2 regions of the Streptomyces sp. RGM 3693 genome follow, and region 2 is predicted to be linked to the other one. Evidence: riboswitches for the same ligand, from Rfam matches in the RefSeq annotation. Region 2 holds a riboswitch; the other holds the start of a gene.
The links. Region 2 has a riboswitch for cobalamin ahead of ACO0M4_RS02100 (ribonucleoside-diphosphate reductase subunit alpha). Riboswitches for the same ligand answer to the same signal wherever they lie in the genome.
Positions count from the first base shown of each region.

Region 1: it holds a riboswitch for cobalamin, as region 2 does, so the genes downstream of both, ACO0M4_RS37030 (cobalamin biosynthesis protein) here and ACO0M4_RS02100 (ribonucleoside-diphosphate reductase subunit alpha) in region 2, are expected to answer to the same signal.

Region 1 covers NZ_JBMPPQ010000004.1:186,298-190,500, reverse strand. The annotation lists gene ACO0M4_RS37035 (cobyric acid synthase) at 1-762, opposite strand, end outside; gene ACO0M4_RS37030 (cobalamin biosynthesis protein) at 792-1,760, opposite strand; cobalamin riboswitch at 1,891-2,025, opposite strand; gene ACO0M4_RS37025 (hypothetical protein) at 2,251-2,487, opposite strand; gene ACO0M4_RS37020 (inorganic phosphate transporter) at 2,518-3,801, opposite strand; gene ACO0M4_RS37015 (GH25 family lysozyme) at 3,940-4,203, opposite strand, start outside.
Region 2 covers NZ_JBMPPQ010000001.1:457,291-461,493, reverse strand. The annotation lists gene mctP (monocarboxylate uptake permease MctP) at 1-611, shown strand, start outside; gene ACO0M4_RS02110 (Uma2 family endonuclease) at 694-1,281, opposite strand; gene ACO0M4_RS02105 (GNAT family N-acetyltransferase) at 1,416-1,919, shown strand; cobalamin riboswitch at 2,062-2,215, shown strand; gene ACO0M4_RS02100 (ribonucleoside-diphosphate reductase subunit alpha) at 2,381-4,203, shown strand, end outside.

The DNA of each region.
Region 1 (4,203 bases), on a different contig from region 2:
CACCCTCCCCCAAGGTCTCGACTTCGCTCGACCAGGGGGGACCCCCATCCCGTCCTCCTCGTCGATGCCCAGCCCGTGCGCGTACGGCAGGACACCGTAGGTGCGCCGTCCGGTGATCCCGCGCAGCATCTCCAACCCGGGCTCCAGCAGCGTCACATCGCCGCGGAACTTGTTGACGAGGTAGCCGGCGACCAGCGACTGGTCCTCCTCGGACAGCAGCGCGGTGGTCCCGAAGAACGAGGCGAAGACGCCGCCGCGGTCGATGTCGCCGACCACCACGACGGGGATCCGCGCGGCCCGGGCGATGCCCATGTTGACGATGTCGGTCCGCCGTAGGTTGATCTCGGCCGGGCTGCCGGCGCCCTCGCAGATCACCGCGTCGTGGGTGCGCCGCAGCTCCGCCAGGCAGTCGGTCACCGTGCCCAGCAACTGCTCCTGCCGGCCCGCGTGGTAGCCACGGGCACTCAGCTCACCCACCGGCTTCCCCAGCAGCACCACCTGGCTGCTGCGGTCGCTGCCGGGCTTGAGCAGCACCGGGTTCATCAGCGCGGTCGGCTCCACCCGGGCCGCGGCCGCCTGCATCGCCTGCGCCCGGCCGATCTCCGCGCCCTGACGGGTCACGAACGAATTCAGCGACATGTTCTGCGCCTTGAACGGTGCCACCGAGACGCCCTGCCGCACCAGCCAGCGACAGATGCCGGCGGTCACCACGCTCTTGCCCGCGTCGGACGTCGTCCCGGCCACCAGCAGCCCGCCGCCCATGGCCCCGCCGGCCGCCTTCCTCCGCCCGTTCACCGGGTCACCCTTCCCTTGATGCCGCGCCGTACCGCGCCCGCCGCAAACCGACCCGCCACCGTGACGCCCAGCGCCAGCAGGCTCACCCGCCGGGACAGCCGCGCCGCCCGCTCGATGTCGGGCACCTCGGGCGGCCGCCCGCCGCCGTTGAGCACGGGCCGGTGTTCCACCCGCCCGCCGTACGCCAGGGTGCCGCCCAGCCGGATGCCCAGCGCACCCGCGAACGACGCCTCCACCGGGCCCGCGTTGGGGCTCGGATGCGCCCCGCCGTCCGCCCGCCAGGCCCGCAGCGCGCCGCGCCGGTCCGGGCCCGCCAGTACCGTCAGTGCCGCGGTCAGTCGGGAGCCGGGCCAGCCGGCGACGTCGTCGAGGCGGGCCGCGGCCCAGCCGAACCGCCGGTAGCGCGGCGACTTGTGACCGACCATCGCGTCCAGGGTGTTCACCGCCCGGAACGCCACCAGACCGGGCACTCCGCCGACGGCGCCCCACACCAGGGCGCCGACCACAGCGTCCGAGGTGTTCTCGGCGACCGACTCGACCACCGCCCGGGCCATCTGCGGCCCGTCCAGCGCCTGCGGATCGCGCCCGCACAGGTGCGGCAGCCGCGCCCGGGCCGCGGCCAGGTCGCCCGCCGCCAACGCACCGCCGACGGCCCGTGCCTCCCGGCCGAGCGACGTGCCGCCCAGCACCGCCCACACCGCCGCCGCGGTCAACGCGGCCCGGGCGCCCGGGTGGTGCCGTACGGCGCGCTCCAGCAGTGCGGCACCGGCGGTCGCACCGCCGGCGCACAGCACGGTGTGGGCCGCCCCGTGGCCGCGGTGGTCGCGCCACAGTCGGCGTTCGACGGCGGCTGCGGCCCGGCCGAACGCGGCCACCGGATGGCCGCGCCGTGGATCCGCCGCGATCAGGTCACCGAGGAAGCCGAGGGCCGCGCCGCACGCATATCCCGCGTGTTCGCCGCGCATCGGATCAGGCCGCCGTGCACCCTCGAAGGGGCCCTGCGGCAGCGGGCAGTGGAGCTCTCGACGGGCAGCCAGGCATGGTGGTATGTCCTCACTCAGGGTCCGCGCCCTGGCTCGACGTGACGGCGACCAGAGTCTCCTGGCTCCCGGATCGGTGCCTCCCCCGGCCTTCCCGCCCGTACGGAGTGCGTACGGGCCGTGGCCCTCGTCGGAGGAGCACTCCCCGGTGACAGTGGCGGGACCGCGCCGGATTCGCACCGGACTTCCTCTGCTGTCGCCGATTGGCCCCGGCAGTCCACCACGCCCGCGAGGGTCCGTCAACTCGCCCTTGACCTGCGATGCAGCCCCGCCGCCGGCCCTGTGGCCAACACCACAGGGCGCCCGTCGACGCACGGAGGCAAGGCCCCGGGAACGCGGACGGGGCGCCCGGGGCCGCGGCTGCTGCCGCGCCCGCCGGACGCCCCGTCCGTCGCCGGCCGGGCCGGCGTCGGTCTCAGGCGGCGACGATCAGGTAGATCCCGTACGCCACCGCGGCCGCGCAGAGCGCGAAGGCCGCCAGTGCCCCGGCGCGCGCCCCCGCGCCCGGTGCCGTCGTGGCCCCCGCGTCGCCGTCCACGGCCGGCTTGCGGGAGGTCCCCACGATCCCGACGGTGAACAGGCCCACGATCCCCACCGTCACCACGAGGCTGACGCCGAAGACCTGGCCGAGAGCTGCCCAGTCGATGTGCATTGCGTAGTCCTTAGGTCAGGGAGGTCGGCGTCAGGAGGTGGCTGACGCGGGTTGGGCGGGAGCGACAGCCGGGGCGGGGTGGGCAGGAGCGGCGGCCCCGTCCGCGGCTTCGGCGGTCGCCGGGGCGGTGGCCGCCGGGGCGATCGGGCCCGCCGGGGGAGGGGAGACGGTCTGCAGCGCCGTGGTGATGACACCGGCCGGCTCCGCCGCCGGACCCTCGTTGACGTTGGTGTGGTCGATCGGCTTGCGCCGGGAGGCGGCCCAGATGCCGCCGCAGACGGCCAGTGCGAGGACGGCGACCGTGGTCACGCCCCAGCTGCCCTGGTCGGCGAGGTACGCGGCTCCCGCGGAGACCAGGCCGGCGGCCGGCAGGGTCAGCCCCCAGGCCACGACCATCCGCCCGGCCGTGGACCAGCGCACCACGCCGCCCTTGCGGCCCAGCCCGGAGCCCATCACGGAGCCGGAGCAGACCTGGGTGGTGGAGAGCGCGAAGCCGAGGTGGGAGGAGGCCAGGATGGTGGCCGCGGCGCCGGTCTGGGCGGCGAAGCCCTGCGGCGGCTGGATGTCGGTGATGCCCTTGCCCATGGTGCGGATGATCCGCCAGCCGCCCAGGTAGGTGCCGAGCGCGATGGCCAGGCCCGCGGAGGCGATCACCCACATCGGCGGGTCGGAGTGCGGGGCGATGACCCCGCCGGTGATCAGCGCGAGGGTGATCACGCCCATCGTCTTCTGCGCGTCGTTGGTGCCGTGGGCCAGCGAGACCAGTGCCGCCGAGGCGATCTGCCCGGCGCGGTAGCCCTTGGCGGTGTCGGCCTCGGCGCGGCCGCGGGTCAGCCGGTAGGTGAGCCGGGTCGCCGCCATCGCGGCGAGCCCCGCGACGAACGGCGCGGCCACCGCCGGGATCAGGACCTTCATCACGACGGCCTGGCCGTGCACGCCGCCGGTGCCCACGGACACCAGCGTCGCGCCGATCAGACCGCCGAAGAGGGCGTGGGAGGAGCTGGAGGGAAGGCCGGCGAGCCAGGTCAGGAGGTTCCAGACGATGGCGCCGACCAGACCGGCGAAGATCACTTCAGGTCTGATGCCGGCACTCTCGTCGATGATGCCGCCGGAGATGGTCTTGGCCACCTCAACGGAGAGGAACGCCCCGACGAGATTGAGTCCCGCCGACATCGCCACCGCGGCCTTGGGTCGCAAGGCGCCGGTGGAGATGGTGGTGGCCATTGCGTTGGCCGTGTCGTGGAAGCCGTTCGTAAAGTCGAACACCAAGGCCGTGACGATCACGATCCCGATGAGAAGCGTGATGTGTTCCATTCACCCAGGCAATCCGCTCGAAGGTCAGTGTCGTCGGGACCGTACGGACGACGGGTGAACGGAAAGTGAACTCGGCCGGGCGCCGCGGTGACACCACCGCAGTGTTCACGCGGAGGCGCCCCTGCCGTCACTTCCGTCTCATCCGTCGGCAAATTTTCTGAGCTGGGCCAGTGTCCCGTTCCAGCGGTCCTGATCCCCGGGCAGCGGCCCGTGCGAGGCGTACTGCCGAAGCGTCAGGAACGACCAGCCGGCGGGCAGCCGCGCCGCCCCCGAGTAGCCCGCCAGCCACAGCGGATGGGTCGCGCCGAAGGCCCGGCTGCCGCCCGTGCAACGGTCCCACCAGCGGGCGGTGGTGTAGATCACCGGGCACCGGCCGGTACTGCGCCGCACCTCATCGCTGAA
Region 2 (4,203 bases):
CGTTCGCCGCGATCGGCATCGGCGCGCTGGTGCCCGCGGCGATCATGTCGATCGCCGCCGCCAACCTCTTCACTCGGAACGTCTACAAGGACTTCCTGAAGCCCAGCGCCACGCCCGAGCAGGAGCACAAGGTCGCCAAGCTGGTCTCCCTCCTGGTCAAGGTCGGCGCACTGGCCTTCGTCCTCACCATGGACAAGACCGTCGCCATCAACTTCCAGCTGCTGGGCGGCATCTGGATCCTGCAGACCATGCCGGCGCTGGTCGGCGGCCTCTTCACCCGCTGGTTCCACCGCTGGGCGCTGCTGGCCGGCTGGGCGATCGGCATGGTCTACGGCACCCTCGCCGCGTACGGGGTGGCCAGCCCGACCCAGAAGCACTTCGGCGGCTCCAGCGCGGAGATCCCCGGCATCGGCCAGATCGGCTACATCGGTCTCACCGCCTTCGTCCTGAACGTCGTGGTGACGGTCGTCCTGACGTTCGTCCTGAGGGCCCTCAAGGCCCCTGAGGGCACCGACGAGACGGTCCCCTCGGACTACACCGCCGACGTCGGCGACGCGGGCGTCACCGCCGACCTGCCGCCCGCCACGGCGGAGGCGGCGGCGGGGCACTGAGCGTCGTCAACTACGGCGGAGGGCCGTCGCGTTCGTCAGGGACGCGGCGGCCCTTTCGTGCGCGACGCGGCAACCGGGCCGGTCAGTGGACCCAATCCTTCAGCGGCGCAGTGTCGAGCGCGATGCCCACCGGGTCCGGAAGGGGAAGGGACTTGCCGAACGGAACGGTGTGCACGTCCTCATAGCGCTGGCCGTCGGGCTCGCTGTAGAGCGACACCTGGCACGACTTCCGGTCGATCAACAGGTAGAGCGGAATGCCCGTTTCGGCGTAGGCCCTGGGCTTCTCAACCCTGTCACTTTGCTCGGTGTCGGAGTCGTACGACGTCACCTCGACGACCATCAGGACGGGGTCAGGGTCGACCCATTCGCCCTGGCCGACAAAGGCGTCCATGGGGGCGAGCGTGCCGTCCGGCCGGGCGCGGCCACTCCGGTACGACTGCACCTTGATACCTTGGGAAGGGTCGAGCCAAAGCTCGGGCCGGTGCTGCATGCAGATACGCGTGAGCCACTGAATGATCCGCCCGTGGTCCCCGTCCGGCATGGGCTTGCTCCTGACCTTCCCGTCGATGAGTTCCAACCGCGCGCCCTCTTCCAGGCGGGCGAGTATCCGGGCGGCCTCTTCGAAGTGCTCGGGAACAGTGATGTGCGGCGGGTCGGCGAGCGCGGTCATGGCGCCTTCTCCTTGCTGTCGGAGCGAGCAGGGAACGTAAGACCGACGGTAGTCGAGCCCACTGACAGTCACGCGTTGATCACCATTCGCCACCTCGGCCGTGCTGTCGGGCGGTCGTCGCCACACTGGCCCCCATGGACATCACGATCAGGCCCATACGCCAGGCGGAGTTCGACACGGTCGGCGAGTTGGTGGTGGAGGTGTATCTGAGCGACGGGCTGCTGTCCGGCGGGGTGGACGATCCGTACGCGGCGGTGCTGCGGGAGGTGGCGCACCGGGCGGAGCACGCCGAGGTGTTGGTGGCCTCGGACGGGGCGGACGGGGCGGTGCTGGGGGCGGTGACGTTCGCGACGCACGGGAGTCCGTACGCGGATCTGGCCGGGCCCGGCGAGGGCGAGTTCCGGATGTTGGCGGTGCGGCCCGCGGGGCGCGGACGGGGCATCGGTGAGGCGCTGGTGCGGGCCTGTCTGGCGCGGGCGCGGGCGCTGAGGCTGCGCCGGATGGTGCTGTCGAGCCATCAGCACCTGCTGCCGGCGCACCGGCTCTACGGGCGGCTGGGGTTCGCGCGGGCGGCGGAGCGGGACTGGGATCCGGTGCCCGGCATCACCCTGTGGGCGTTCGCCCGCGAGCTGGTCTGAGCCGCCTTCCGGGGGCGTTCCGAAGGCTTTGCGGCGGCGTTCAAAGGGAGCCCGGGCGGCCCGGCCCTTCGTATGCCTGGGGGAATGCTATGCGGCAACGACACAAGATGTGGGGGTGCGTGCGGGGAGCGACACAAGATGTATGCTCTTCCTCGCTGTCGCCGCAGGGGAATCCGGTGCGAATCCGGAACTGTCCCGCAACGGTGTGAGAGCGCAGTCCACCGGCCGTTTCCCAACGGTACGGACCCGGCGGTGCGCTCCCTAGTCCGAGGACCTGCCGACGGTACGTCCGCACCGCCATCGGTGCGGCGTCGATACGTCCGGGCCCCGAGGGATGGGCCGATGGACGCCGCGCGGCCGGCCCGCGCACCCCCGGTTCGCCGCGGGGTGCGGCCCTGCCCGCGCGGCTCCCGTCGCACCACTGTCCCTCCCGGCCCCCGCCGAGTGAGGGAGAGCATCAGGTGACCATCGCGCCAACGGAGCCCGCGTCAGACGCCGAGGTCGTGCAGCCCGTCGTGGCCGCGCCTGGCGCGTACGAAGACGGCCCGGGCGTCGCCCTGCTGCGGACGCTGACCGAGTTGACCGCGGACCTGACCGCGACCGATCCCGGCAAGGTGGCCGCCGCCGCGCTGCGCGGCCGGCACCCCGGGTCCGACGCGGCGGAACTGCGCTCGCTGGCGACCGAGGCCGCGGCCGGCCTGATCGCCGACGAGCCGCAGTACTCCAAGCTCGCCGCGCGCCTGCTGACCCGCGCCATCGCCGAGGAGGCCGCCGGCCAGGGCGCCACCTCCTTCTCGGCCTCGATCGCGGTCGGCCACCAGGAGGGGCTGATCGCGGACGCCACCGCGGAGTTCGTCCGCACCCACGCGGCGCGGCTAGACGCGCTGGTGCGCGAGGCGCTGGCGGCCGGCGCCGACGACCGGTTCGGGTACTTCGGGCTGCGCACCCTCCATTCGCGCTACCTGCTGCGGCACCCCACCACCCGCCAGGTGATCGAGACGCCCCAGCACTTCCTGCTGCGGGTGGCCTGCGGCCTCGCCGAGGACAACGGCGCGCGGGCGCTCGCGGACGTCGCCGAGCTGTACCGGCTGACCAGCACGCTCTCCTACCTGCCGTCCTCCCCCACGCTCTTCAACTCCGGCACCCGGCACCCGCAGATGTCCTCCTGCTACCTGCTGGACTCCCCGCTGGACGAGCTGGACTCGATCTACGACCGCTACCACCAGGTGGCCCGGCTCTCCAAGCACGCCGGCGGCATCGGCCTCTCGTACTCCCGGATCCGCGCCCGCGGTTCGCTGATCCGCGGCACCAACGGGCACTCCAACGGCATTGTGCCGTTCCTGCGCACCCTGGACGCCTCGGTGGCCGCGGTCAACCAGGGCGGCCGCCGCAAGGGCGCGGCCTGTGTCTACCTGGAGTCCTGGCACGCCGACATCGAGGAGTTCCTGGAGCTGCGGGACAACACCGGCGAGGAGGCCCGCCGGACCCACAACCTCAACATCGCGCACTGGATCCCGGACGAGTTCATGCGCCGGGTGGAGGCGGACGCGGACTGGTCGCTGTTCTCCCCGTCCGACGTGCCCGAGCTGGTCGACCTGTGGGGCGCGGAGTTCGACGCCGCCTACCGGGCGGCGGAGGCCGCGGGCAAGGCCCGTAAGCAGGTCCCGGCCCGGGTGCTGTACTCCCGGATGATGCGCACCCTGGCGCAGACCGGCAACGGCTGGATGACGTTCAAGGACGCCGCCAACCGCACCGCCAACCAGACCGCCGAGCCCGGCCGGGTCGTGCACTCCTCCAACCTGTGCACGGAGATCCTGGAGGTGACCGACGACGGGGAGACCGCCGTCTGCAACCTCGGGTCGGTCAACCTGGCCGCGCATCTGGGCGAGGACGGCGAGCTGGACTGGGAGCGGCTGGACGCCACCGTCCGCACCGCCGTGACCTTCCTCGACCGGGTCGTGGACATCAACTTCTACCCGACCGAGCAGGCCGGCGCCTCCAACTCCCGCTGGCGGCCGGTCGGTCTGGGCCTGATGGGCCTCCAGGACGTGTTCTTCCGGCTGCGGCTGCCGTTCGACTCGGCCGAGGCGCGGGAGCTCTCGACCCGTATTTCCGAGCGGATCATGCTCGCCGCCTACGAGGCATCCGCCGACCTCGCCGAACGGCACGGCCCGCACCCGGCCTGGTCCGCGACCCGTACGGCCCGCGGCGTGCTGCACCCGGACCACTACCCGAACGCCGAACCGCGCTGGGCGGACCGCTGGGCGGCGCTGCGCACCCGGAT